3 regions of the Psychrobacillus sp. FSL K6-1464 genome follow, and region 1 is predicted to be linked to each of the others. Evidence: predicted binding sites of a transcription regulator. Region 1 holds the regulator's gene; each other region holds the start of a gene.
What was found. The regulator CtsR, encoded in region 1, represses protease genes until heat stress. The targets are predictions, from matches to a motif close to ATGGTCAATAAAGGTCAAACA.
Positions count from the first base shown of each region.

Region 2: MKX39_RS04750 (ATP-dependent Clp protease ATP-binding subunit) is a predicted target of CtsR. The motif match lies at 3,244-3,264, and genes of this name have one in related genera.
Region 3: clpP (ATP-dependent Clp endopeptidase proteolytic subunit ClpP) is a predicted target of CtsR. The motif match lies at 2,964-2,984, and genes of this name have one in related genera.

Region 1 covers NZ_JBBOOP010000001.1:3,638,334-3,642,744, reverse strand. Annotated here, with positions in the region: gene MKX39_RS18820 (ABC transporter ATP-binding protein) at 1-463, shown strand, start outside; gene rsgA (ribosome small subunit-dependent GTPase A) at 771-1,826, shown strand; gene MKX39_RS18810 (CtsR family transcriptional regulator) at 2,045-2,518, shown strand; gene MKX39_RS18805 (UvrB/UvrC motif-containing protein) at 2,535-3,083, shown strand; gene MKX39_RS18800 (protein arginine kinase) at 3,073-4,167, shown strand; gene MKX39_RS18795 (ATP-dependent Clp protease ATP-binding subunit) at 4,164-4,411, shown strand, end outside.
Region 2 covers NZ_JBBOOP010000001.1:1,001,811-1,006,221, reverse strand. Annotated here, with positions in the region: gene MKX39_RS04760 (beta-ketoacyl-ACP synthase III) at 1-56, opposite strand, end outside; gene MKX39_RS04755 (YjzD family protein) at 221-409, shown strand; gene MKX39_RS04750 (ATP-dependent Clp protease ATP-binding subunit) at 1,084-3,219, opposite strand; gene MKX39_RS04745 (Crp/Fnr family transcriptional regulator) at 3,404-4,099, shown strand; gene MKX39_RS04740 (metal-sulfur cluster assembly factor) at 4,246-4,411, opposite strand, start outside.
Region 3 covers NZ_JBBOOP010000001.1:2,731,184-2,735,594, forward strand. Annotated here, with positions in the region: gene MKX39_RS13820 (hypothetical protein) at 1-44, shown strand, start outside; gene MKX39_RS13825 (TPM domain-containing protein) at 112-912, opposite strand; gene MKX39_RS13830 (LemA family protein) at 912-1,490, opposite strand; gene MKX39_RS13835 (catalase) at 1,788-2,726, shown strand; tRNA gene MKX39_RS13840 (tRNA-Arg) at 2,830-2,901, opposite strand; gene clpP (ATP-dependent Clp endopeptidase proteolytic subunit ClpP) at 3,067-3,663, shown strand; gene MKX39_RS13850 (hypothetical protein) at 3,724-4,134, opposite strand; gene MKX39_RS13855 (HPr family phosphocarrier protein) at 4,279-4,411, opposite strand, start outside.

The sequences.
Region 1 (4,411 bases):
ATTAGATCCTGAGTTTATCATTGCGGATGAGCCTATTTCAGCTTTGGATGTGTCAGTTCAAGCTCAAGTAGTGAAGCTGCTCCAACGACTACAAAAGGAAAAAAATCTAACCTATTTGTTTATCGCACATGATTTATCGATGGTCAAGTACATCTCTGACCGAATAGGGGTCATGTACCTAGGGCATATGGTAGAAATGACCACTAGTAGTCAGTTGTATGAAAATCCACTACACCCGTACACACAGGCTTTGTTATCTGCGATTCCCATTCCAGATCCTGACATAGAGGAGTCACGAGAACGTATTCTTTTGCATGGAGAGCTTCCGAGCCCGATTAATCCACCTTCAGGTTGTGTATTCCGTACGAGATGTGCACATGCTATGTCCATTTGTACGGAAAAAAAGCCAAATTGGAAGGAACAGGAACCAGGTCATTTTGTAGGATGTCATCTTTATAATTAATAATGATACCCATATTACAAATACGTACCTTGCATAATTTATATTGACAAAATGCTAATACTTGTAGTATTCTGAAAATAACGAAAAGAAAGGAGTGAGGCATCATGGCAAATGAATATACGTATCCACGAATCTGTAAGTTTATGATGTCCCACTCCGTATGTCTCTAACCAGATATATGCTTCTTTACTAATGACCGGGGAACCATGGCTGCAGATTCGTGCAGTCATGGTTTTTTATTGTTTAGCTTATAGCTCTATTAATGTGGCTTGGGCATTATTCATACGGAAATTAGGGGGAAATTGAATTGAATTTAATCGAACAATATGGTTGGAATAATAATTGGGAAGAAAAAATGACAGGTAGTGGAACTGCAGGTCGCGTACTACTGGAACATAAAAATTTATATAGAGTTATGACCAATGAAGGAGAGCTACTATGCTCACTTTCTGGGAAATTTAAATTTGGGAATGATAGAGAAGCATTTCCGGCAGTTGGAGACTGGGTAGTGCTCGATCGGATGCCTGGTGAGGAAAAGGGGATAATCCATGAAGTACTTCCTCGCAGTTCACAGTTCTCTAGGAAAATGGCTGGATTGACGACGGAAATTCAACTAATTGCGGTAAACGTTGATTTTGTATTTCTAGTGATGTCGCTTAATCATGACTTCAATGTTCGTAGATTAGAGAGATATCTATTGGCAGCATGGGATTCAGGGGCGACCCCCATCGTTGTATTAACGAAAAAAGATGCTTGTGAAGACCTAGAATATTATATGAAAGAAGTAGAGGCTATTGCATTTGGTGTGGATATATTTGCAGTGAGTAGTGTGACCGGCGAAGGTATCGATCGATTAGGAAGTCTATTATCCTCTCATAAAACAGGTGCACTTTTAGGTTCTTCCGGAGTTGGGAAATCATCCTTGATAAACGCCTTGTCAGGTGTAGAAGTAATGACTGTCAATCATATAAGAGAAGATGATAGTAAAGGGCGCCATACAACCACTCATAGAGAGTTGACGCTGTTACCTGAAGGTGGCTTACTAATTGATACACCTGGGATGAGAGAGTTTCAACTTTGGGATACAAGTGATGGGGTGAGTGCTAGTTTTCAGGATATCGAAGACCTAGCATTAGATTGCCGTTTCCGTGATTGTCAGCATGTAAAAGAGCCTGGTTGTGCAATTCGGGAGGCTATTGATAATGGTACTCTTAAACAAGAACGATACAAGAGTTATGTAAAACTGATGCGAGAGCTTGCGCATATCGACCGCAAAAGCGATGCTGCAGCCAAAAAAGCAGAAACGAATAAATGGAAGCAAGTTACGAAGTCTCAACGAAATAATTATAAAAAGAAAATTTAATTTAGCTGTAGCTATAGAAGGTTCAATTAGTCATTCTAGAAAGATAAAAAAGATTTTTTGAATAGGAATAGTCATAATAATATATCCTAAACTACAAACAATGGTTTGTAGTTTTTTCTTGTTTTTAAGTGCAAATCGTATCAATTGCACATACAAAAAATTCTCGTTATAATATAGTCAAAGTTAGTCAAAGTCAGTTTGTGAGAAGAGGTGAGAAGATGAAAAATATATCTGACATAATTGAAGGGTATTTGAAGGCTATTATAGAAGAAGGAAGTAAGGAACAAATCGAAATTAAGCGAAGTGAAATCGCGGAGAAGTTTCAGTGTGTTCCATCTCAAATAAATTATGTAATCAATACACGATTTACCCAAGATCGCGGATACTTAGTAGAAAGTAAACGAGGTGGAGGGGGATATATTCGAATCCTCCGCGTTCGAGCTCATACAAAAGCTGATCTAATAGAGCATATTATACAAACACTAGAAAATGGGGCTTCAGAATCGGTCACGGAAGATATTGTTTTTCGATTGATCGATGAAGATGTTATTACTAAACGTGAAGCAAAACTCATTTTAGCAGCTTTAAATAGAACGACTCTGGTGATTCCATTACCTGCCAGAGATGAACTAAGGTCTCGTATTTTATGCGCCATGTTATTAACATTAAAATATGAAAAAAGTGAAAAATGAACGGGGTGTGTTAAAGGTGATTTGTGAAAATTGTAAACAAAGACCGGCGAAAGTAACGGTTACCCAAGTGCATAATGGTGAACATCTTGAAAGACATTATTGTGAAGTCTGTGCAAATAGCCTCCACCCGTTTTACGTTGAGTACAAACAAGATCCACTATCTTTACATCAACTATTATCGAACTGGTTTAGTCAAACAGAACAACAACCAATGCAACAAAAACAACAAAAAAATATAATTGTATGCGATGAATGTGGTTGGTCGATCCAGCGTTTTTTAGATGAAGGAAAATTTGGTTGTGCGAATTGTTATAACAGTTTTCGCCCTCAGTTACCGAATGTATTTAAGCGACTTCATAATGGAAACACGAAGCATACCGGGAAGGCTCCAGGTGCACTAGGAGAGAAGATTGCTTTAAAGAAACGTATAGAAGCCATTCGCTCTCAAATGAAAGATGCTATTGCCACGGAAAGTTTTGAGGAAGCCGCAAAGTTGAGAGATGAAGCCAGAGATTTGGAAAGTCAACTTTCAACAGGAGGAGGTGACCAAACGAATGTCAATTGAACACTTTTTAGATAACTCCATTTCTAGTTGGATGGCTGGTGTTGGACAGCATTCAGATATCGTGATGAGTACAAGAATACGCTTAGCTAGAAATCTGAATGGCTATCGTTTTCCTTTAGCATTTACAGAAGACGAGGCGCATAAAATTGACCAATCTGTATCTGCCACTTTGTTAGATGCAAGTGACGAATTAGATATGCAATTTTCTTCCATTCATATAAAGGATGTATCGGAACTAAGTCGCCAAGTGTTAGTAGAGAAACATTTAATCAGTCCAAAGCTCGCTAACTCGCCTATGACTGGCTCGGTTTTATTATCAAATGATGAATCGGTTAGTGTAATGGTCAATGAAGAGGATCATATTCGTATACAATGTCTTTTTCCAGGGCTTCAAATTCAAGAAGCCTATGCACAAGCAGATGTGCTAGATCGTGTATTAGATAAAGAATTACCATATGCGTTTGACGAGCAGTTTGGTTATTTGACAAGTTGTCCTACAAATACAGGTACTGGCTTGCGTGCATCTGTCATGATGCATTTACCGGCATTAACGATGACCAAACAAATGAACAGAATTGTTACGATCATTTCAAGACTTGGAATGGTTGTTAGAGGAATTTACGGAGAAGGTAGTGAAGCGCTCGGTAATGTATATCAAGTGTCCAACCAAACCACACTTGGTAAGTCAGAAGAAGACATACTTGCTGATCTTCAGAGTATTACCGAACAAATTATTCAAAAAGAAAGAGAAGCACGAGATGCACTTCTAAAGCATTCGGCCAATACACTAGAAGACCGACTATATCGATCTCTAGGAACTTTATCATTTGCCCGTATCATGGCAACGGATGAAGCAGCGAGATGCCTATCGGATGTACGATTAGGAATAGATATGGGACTCATAGAAGATGTTGATGTATCTATCTTGAATGAATGTATGGTGTTTATGCAACCAGGATTTCTACAAAAATATGCGGGAACTTCATTGAATACTTCTGAGCGGGATATGTTTCGCGCGAAGCTGTTAAGGGAAAGATTGCAAAAAGAAGAAAAACAGAAAACAAAGGGAGAGGAATCTGAATGATGTTTAATCGTTTTACACAAAGATCTCAAAAAGTATTACAACTAGCTCAAGAAGAGGCTATACGCTTGAAGCATGAATCTATTGGAACAGAACATATATTACTTGGTCTTATCCGAGAAGGTAGTGGAATTGCTGCAAAAGCATTAGAGGCAATAGAAGTAGATTTAAAAGTAATTGAAGCAGGGATTGAGGAACTAGTAGGAGCAGGCAAAGAAGAAGTTGGCCCAATTGTTAACTACACTCC
Region 2 (4,411 bases), 2.6 Mb from region 1:
TTTGTCAAAACATGCTCAGGTGAATATGTTCCTAAACCAATTATTCCCGCATTCATGAAAGTTCCTCTTTTCTTATAATCTATTATTAGTACCTGGTATTAATAATAACGAATATATGTACATTTTTCAACAACAGAGTTCCTTTTGCCAAATATTCTTTTGTAATATGCTATGCTATGTTATGATATATATATAAAATTAGCGCCTGAGGTGAAATTACATGCAATATATAATGACAGTATTTTGGTCAGTAGTTTTAGTTACAATGTTAAATTATGTAGTAAGTTCCGTGCAAAACGTTGAATTTGTGTTCATGAATGGTATTATCATGTCCATTCCAGTTGCAATTATGGTTCTAATTATCGCAGCTATCATTCCTGAGGAACCAACAGCTAAAGCACATCACTAAAAAAGCCTTCCCACACGGGAGGCTTTTTTTAGTGATAGAAAAGAAAGTATATAAAAATACAAGATGAACACTGGTTTTACGGGACTTTTAAGATGAATAATGCTACTGATTTCGATTTCAGGTGGACGCTTTTCCGCGGGCTTGGCTTCAGCCTCCTCGTCGCAAGCTCCTGCGGGTTCTTCAGCTCAAGCTCTCCCGCTAAGAGTCGCCACCTTCAACTTCAAGCAATATAAAGTGTAGTTCTTCACTCTGAGATAGGGCAAAGTATATCCCTAAGATAATAAGAGTAATCAAAGTTAATAAAGTGATAAAACCGTCTGCCTAGTTAGGAATACTATTTTATCATGTAGAGGCGATTGGGTTTTCTTTTATTTGAGTCTATTTCATCATTACTTATTTTAAGATAGAACTAGTATATTTAAGTGGTTTTAAATCCAATTATACTTTTATATAAAGTATGTCTAGTTGATTGGAGCGCAGAGCGGCGACTCCAGCGGGACCGCGCGAGCTGAAGACCCTGGACTGAGCGTAAGCGAGGGAAGCGGCTGAAGCCGTGCCCGCGGAAAGCGCCCGATCGCAGAGGAAATCAACGGCATTCTACGTTTCTGTTTTTTGAGGACCGCGCGTCTTTTTGTCTGGTTTTCCTGTAGTTCTTCCTAATATTTGTGATTTTATTAACTTTCCATCATGATTTTCAGTTCATCCTCTTCCATTTTAGCAACTACCTTACTGCCAGGTAGAACAGTACCACCGATTAGCAGTTTAGCTACTGCCGTTTCTAAGTAACGTTGAATATATCTTTTCAATGGTCTTGCACCAAAAGCTGCATCTGTACCTTCCTCAACAATCCACTGTATCACTGAATCATCTACTTGCAACTCAATTTCTTGTTCATGCAAACGACTTTGAAGTTGTTTCACATATTTTTCTGTAATCTTAATGAAATGATGCGTGGTTAAGGAATGGAACATAATAATATCATCTAAGCGATTTAATAATTCTGGTTTAAAATGTTCACGTAATGCACTCATCACAAGGCTTTCATCTTGTTCCGATACTTCCCCAGTTGTATTTGCTAAGTACCCTGAGCCAATATTAGAAGTTAAGATGACAATTGTATTTGTAAAGTTTACAATTCTACCTTGGCTATCTGTTATTCGTCCATCATCCATCAATTGCAATAAAATATTTGCGACATCTGGATGTGCTTTTTCTATTTCATCGAGCAACACGACTGAATACGGATTTCTACGAACAGCCTCTGTTAATTGACCGCCTTCTTCATACCCGATATATCCTGGAGGTGCTCCAACCAAACGAGAAACACTGTGCTTTTCCATATATTCCGACATATCAATACGTATAAAATGCTCCTCAGAGTCAAATAAATTTGCCGCTAATGATTTAGCAAGTTCCGTTTTACCAACTCCCGTAGGTCCTAAAAATAAGAAAGATCCAATTGGTTTATGAGGATCTTTAATACCTGCTCTTGCACGCCAAACCGCCTCTGTCACTAACTGGACAGCTTGATCTTGTCCAACTACTCGCTCTCCTAATGTTTCATTCAAGCGTAAAAGCTTTTCTCTTTCTCCCTCTACCAGCTTTGTTACAGGAATACCAGTCCATCTTGAAACAATAGAGGCAATTTCGTCTGCTGTTACCTCTTCTCGTAATAGACGAGTTTCTGTATCTTCATTTACTTGGTTTTCATACACTTGAAGCTCTTTTTCTAGTGTGGGAATTTTACCATGGCGAAGCTCTGCTGCTAAGTTTAAATCGTATTGATTTTCCGCCTCTTCTAATTCTCGGCGATAGAGATCCAGTACTTCTCGTTTTTGTTGAATTACTCGAATAGCCTCTTTTTCTAGCTGCCATTTTGTTCGCATTTCACTTGTTGAAGTCTCTAATTCTTTTAAATCCTTACGCAATTGCTCTAGTCTTTTTTGACTTGCGGCATCCTTTTCTTTCATTAACGCTTGTTCTTCAATTTGAAGCTGCATCATTTTTCTTGTAACTTCGTCGAGTTCCTGCGGCATTGAATCGATTTCTGTCCGAATCATCGCGCAAGCCTCATCAACTAAATCGATTGCTTTGTCTGGCAAAAACCGTTCTGTTATATAGCGATTTGAAAGCTCTGCCGCTGCTACAATTGCTCGGTCATGGATTCGCACCCCGTGATGTAGTTCATAGCGTTCTTTCAGTCCGCGTAAAATGGAAACTGTATCTTCTATAGAAGGTTCTCTGACCATTACTTGTTGGAAGCGTCTTTCAAGTGCTGGGTCCTTCTCAATATACATTCGATATTCATCGAGTGTTGTAGCTCCAATACAATGCAATTCCCCGCGCGCTAACATTGGTTTCAACATATTACCGGCATCCATTGCACCATCAGATTTCCCTGCGCCAACTATCGTATGAATTTCATCGATGAATAAAATAATTTGTCCTTCGCTATCTTTCACTTGCTTTAAAACGGCTTGAAGGCGTTCTTCAAATTCTCCGCGATATTTTGCACCAGCGATTAACGAACTCATATCAAGCTCAAAAATCTGTTTCTCTTTCAAGCCTTCTGGTACATCCTTACGTACAATTCGCTGGGCTAGTCCTTCTACAATGGCCGTTTTCCCTACCCCTGGTTCGCCTATTAATACAGGATTATTTTTTGTTTTTCTCGATAGGATTCGAATAACATCCCTTATTTCCTGATCACGCCCAATAACAGGATCCATTTTCCCCTCTTTGACTGCATTTACTAGATTTCTACCGTACGTTTCTAAAGGACTTTTTTCATCTTGCTGTTTCATTTGCATTTTACAAACCTCTCCTCGCGAAATAGTTTGACCTTCTTTGACTAATATAAGTATACGTTTTCCCTATAACCTTTGTAAAGAAATATGGCATGATATTTGGTTAAGTAAATTACCTAAATATGCTATTATATATGAAAGTGCACATATGAAAACAAATGTGAATATCGGAAAGGAAGTAATAATTATGAATGAACAAAGTTCCAATTCACAAGGTATACATGCACTATTCGAACAATATGGAGTCAACTTAAAAGTAGATAAAGATCAATCCATTTTTTTAGAAGGTGAAAGGTCAGAAGATGTTTTTCTTGTAAAAACAGGTACCATTCGCATAAGTAAGGATACAGAAAGCGGAAAAATATTAACTTTGAGAATTACTGGAAATAATACGATTATAGGAGAAACTTCTATTTTTTGCGAAGTTTTGTATCATTCCGTTTCGGCAAATGCAATAGAACCTACCCACTTATTAGTATTATCTCGTTCTACATTGGAAAAATACTTATCGGATGATTCTACTCTTATGAAAGAATGGCTTCAAATCCTACAAGTGCATAATTTAAAAAACGAAACTCGCTTAAGAGATTTATTGCTCCATGGGAAAAAAGGTGCGTTATTGTCCACATTAATTCGATTAACAAATACATATGGGGTAAAACAAGAGGATGGTGGTATACTAATAGATCGCGCATTGACCAATCAAGAGTTGGCCAACTTTTGTGCTACTAGCAGAGAAGTTGTAAATCGGATTTTAAATGACTTAAAGAAAAAAAGGGTTCTATCGTTAGATAATGGTATGATTACAATTCATAATCTACCTTTTTTACGCACAGAAGTTGAGTGTGATAACTGTCCATTGCATATTTGTCGAATTGACTAGCTGCTGAGCTAATTCAGCGGCTTTTTTGTTTGGATTTTGGAAGGTGAAACTTAGGTGGAATCGTGTTTAACTCAGGGCACTATTGTGGAGCTTCATAATAAAAAGTCGAATCTACTATGATTCGACTTTTTACTCGATGTATTTTATTATCTAATTCCTAGTGCTATTTTAGCGTAGCGGGACATATTGTCTTTAGACCATGGTGGATTGAAGACTACATTCACATCTGTTCCTTTTACTTCAGGTAGTTCACTAAGTGCTGTTTTTACTTGATCTACAATCTGTGGACCCATTGGACAACCGATTGATGTT
Region 3 (4,411 bases), 910 kb from region 1:
AAAAAGTCAGGCTGATGTTAGGAGAATTCGCTGAAAATGAATAAATAAAAAAACCAACAATTTGTTGGTTTTTTCTAGTTTATATCTTATTTAAGAAATTTGCTTTAATATTTACCACTTACGACCTGCTCCTCCACCACCTGAGCTACCGCCGCCAAAACCTCCAAAGCCACCACCGGAACTTCTACCGCCTCCACCGAAGCCTCCGAAGCTTCTACCGCTAATACCTCGTCTTCTACCAGAACCGGAACTACCTCCGCCTCCAGACATTAAACTAACAATTATATATATGACAATCACACCTACAATAATTGTTCTAATCGTGGATCCACCGCCATCTGTAGAGCCTACAAGAGGAGAAGGACCTTTGGGACTTGTTAACTCGCCGTCCCAACCGTATTCAGTAGCTACCTGATTATATAATAGCTGATAAGTCGAAAGAATAGCACCTGGTACATCCCCACTCTCTAAGTAAGGAAAGGTGTAATCATCTAAAATTCTACCAATCTTACCATCCGGTAAAGCTCCCTCTAAACCGTAGCCGACCCCAATGTATACATCACGGCCTTCTACTTTATCAGGATCCATTTCCAAGATAAAAAGTACACCATTATCCTTCTCTTCATCCCCTATACCATAGCCTCGCATTACATCTACAGCATATGTCGCTACATCCTGACCTTCTAAAGACTCTACTGTCATTACAACGATTTGCGAACCAGTAGCATTTTCTAGGTTTTGTCCAAGCCTTTCAATTTCTTGTTCTTGCTCTTCTGTTAGAACGTCATAGAAGTCTTGCACATATAATTCACCTGGTAAAGGCTTCGGATAATTAGATTCTGCAAAAGTTAATAATGGAAAGAGGAATGTAAGGAGAAGTGCAAATGTGATAGCATATGCACTTTTCTTCATCACTCTCCATCTCCTTCAAAATCGACTACGGGCGCTTCTTCCGCTCCCTCAGCTGATTTAAAGTATTCTTTCTCATCGAAGCCAAACATAGACGCTACGATACTTCCAGGCATCCGTTTTACTTTTTTATTGTAATCCGAAACAACTGTATTATAATCTTGTCTTGCTACAGAAAGTCTGTTTTCTGTACCTGAAAGTTCATCCATTAATTGTCTAAAGTTTGCATCAGCCTTTAGTTCTGGGTAATTCTCCACAACAACTAATAATCGGCTCAAAGCACCTGATAATTCATCATTTGCCTCAGCTTGTTCCTCAGGTGAACCCGCTCCTGCCAATCTTGATCGTGCATCTGCGATATTTCCAAGCACTTCTTCTTCATGTGCTGCAAAACCTTTAACGGTACTAACTAAGTTCGGTATTAAATCCATTCTACGTTGCAGTTGGTTTTCAACTTGCGCATACGCATTATTTACGTTTTCTTCTTTGTCTACAAATCCGTTATAACTTCCCATAAATATCCCTGCGATTATCGCAATAATTACAACGACTATAATAATGGGCACTAATAATTTTTTCAACTCGCTCACCTCTTCAATAATTATAGTATTATTGTACCTTTAATTCGAAAATACAAAACCTATTATCATTTACGGACCAAATATATATAAGTTTCATCTTATCCTTATATAGAAGTAACTAGATGGGATGACTTTTCCGTTTCGCCAGTAAACATATTTTAGATATAAATCAGCTTAGCTAACCATTTTCATACTATATTTACATATTTTTAGTACTTCATTGTTTAGGTAATTTATTCAGTGGTAATGATTAATAAATGAAATCTTTCTTTTCATTCAAAAAAACGAGGTGATTGGATGAGTAATTCACTACCGCAAAATGCCGTTAATACATTAGAACAACTTCAAGGTAAATTTCCTGGTTATCGACGTGCCCATGCAAAAGGCGAATTTTATGAAGCCACTTTTATTCCAAACGGAAATGCGATTCCATATACGACGGCACCCCATCTTCAACAAGAACCAGTAGCTGCTACCGTTCGTTTTTCCAATAGTCCACCAGACCCCTCTGCAGCAGATTTTTTATCTCCAGCTAAAGGAATGGCTATCCATTTCCATCAGCCAGATGGTTCTATTAGTCATCAAGTGTGTACAACAGTTCCAATGTTCGTCACAAAAGACCCTAAAACCTTTATAGATATGCTGAAAATTTTAGGCTCTCATAAAACGGGTATTCACTCCGTAGATTTAGGTTTAGGAGTGGCTAAGCTTCTGACAACCTTTCCAGAGCATAAGAATACATTGCTCACTCTTAAGGAACAGCTAAAGCAACCTCCGATTAGCTATGCGGCTTTAAACTACTACCCTATTCATGCATTCTATTTAGTTAATGCTGAAGGTAAAAGACAATCTATAAAATACGAATGGCATCCTTTAAAAGATGAAAAATCCCCTTCTATCTTGGACAACATTCATTTGTCTAAGAATTATTTACACGAGGACTTAGAGAAGCGAGTCGAAAAAGGCTCTGTCGGATTTGAGCTCTATATTCGAATAGGGGAAGATACAGATCCTACCGATGACCCTACCGATAAATGGCCATCTGATAGGCAAAAGATATTAGTAGGGCGTTTAACAATAAATAAAAAAGTACTCCCTACTGAAAGTCTATTGTTTGACCCTACAATAGTGGGAGAAGGTATCGACCTTTCCGAAGATCCGATTCTTCATTTTAGACATGATGCTTATGCAGTTTCCTTTGGTAGAAGAAATAAAGAGGACGAAAAAACACCCTAAACAATACAAACCCAAGTATTTTTAAACTAATAAAAACCCTCCGTTTATATAGAAAATAAACGGAGGATTGAAATATCTTATGTATAACTATGTTGAAATAATATGCCCTCGGCGAGGATCGAACTCACATTACAAGCTTCGGAGGCTTGTGTGTTATCCATTACACTACAAGGGCAAGCGACTTATCTATTATACAAATAGAAGGCATATAATTCAAGCAAACATTTCAAAGCTTAACATTTGACCTTCCTTGACCATTATGTGTATGATAAAGTTACAACTGAGGGAACTTTTCTCAGTAACTAAATAATTTAACCCACCTTTGAAGGAGGAAATCAGGATGAATTTAATTCCTACTGTTATTGAACAAACTAATCGTGGAGAGCGTGCATATGACATCTACTCTCGATTATTAAAAGACCGTATCATTATGCTTGGAAGTGCTATTGATGACAACGTTTCAAACTCAATCGTTGCACAATTATTATTCCTAGAAGCAGAAGATCCAGAAAAAGATATCTCTATCTACATCAATAGCCCAGGCGGAAGTATTACAGCTGGTATGGCAATTTATGATACAATGCAGTTCATCAAACCTGATGTACAAACAATTTGTATCGGTATGGCTGCTTCTATGGGAGCATTCCTACTTACTGCTGGAACAAAAGGGAAACGTTATGCGCTTCCTAACGCAGAAGTAATGATTCACCAACCACTTGGTGGAGCACAAGGGCAAGCAACTGAAATCGAAATTGCTGCAAAACGCATTTTACATTTACGCGATAAGTTGAACAAAATTATTTCTGAACGTACTGGTCAACCAATCGAAGTCATTGCAAAAGACACAGATCGTGATAACTTCATGACTGCAGAACGTGCTAAAGAATATGGCTTAATCGATCATATTATCGATCGTAGCGAAATGAAAAAAGCATAAACTATCCACTAAAATCCTAAAGGAATTTATTCCTTTGGGATTTTTTTAAAGAGAATTTTCTCACTTCAATAAAAAATCAACTTCTCTTATCAGCTCATGATTATTTTTTATGCTATATCCTCTACTACTTTTGTGAGGAAATACAATTACATTTTCCTCAACAAATATATAAATATGGTCATTCGGATTTGATGTTGACACTATCCTATATTCTGCCTTAAGCGGATCAAACGATTTCTCCATTATTGATAGTTTCTGCCCTTTTAGTAATGCTTTCATTGCTTGCTGCTTTTCTAATGATGTATTGGTTCTTGTAAAATTCGTCTTATTTATTTCCTCTATCCTTAAAATAGTATTACTACTAAAAAACTCATCAGTTAATGCATTTTCTATTAGGGTACTTTTGGATAATTGAATACTTGCTAAAACGATTAAGCATAAAAAGAATCCTAAGATGAAATTCTTTTTCATACAGTCACCACCTATCTTATTCACTAAGATATCGTTAAATAGTTATGGAGCAACTACTTTCCTAACTTCTTGAGTTTTATAATGCCTTATTTTCCTCAAAAAAAATAGCCCTTTCGTCTAAATGACTAATGAGGCCGTTCGTTTTTATGATTCACTCGAGATGAAGTTAGCTAAAGCTTCTACTGCTTCCTCTGCATCGGAACCGTCTGCACTTAAGCCTACTTTTGTTCCTTTGCTGATCGCTAAACTCATAATTCCCATAATACTTTTTGCATTC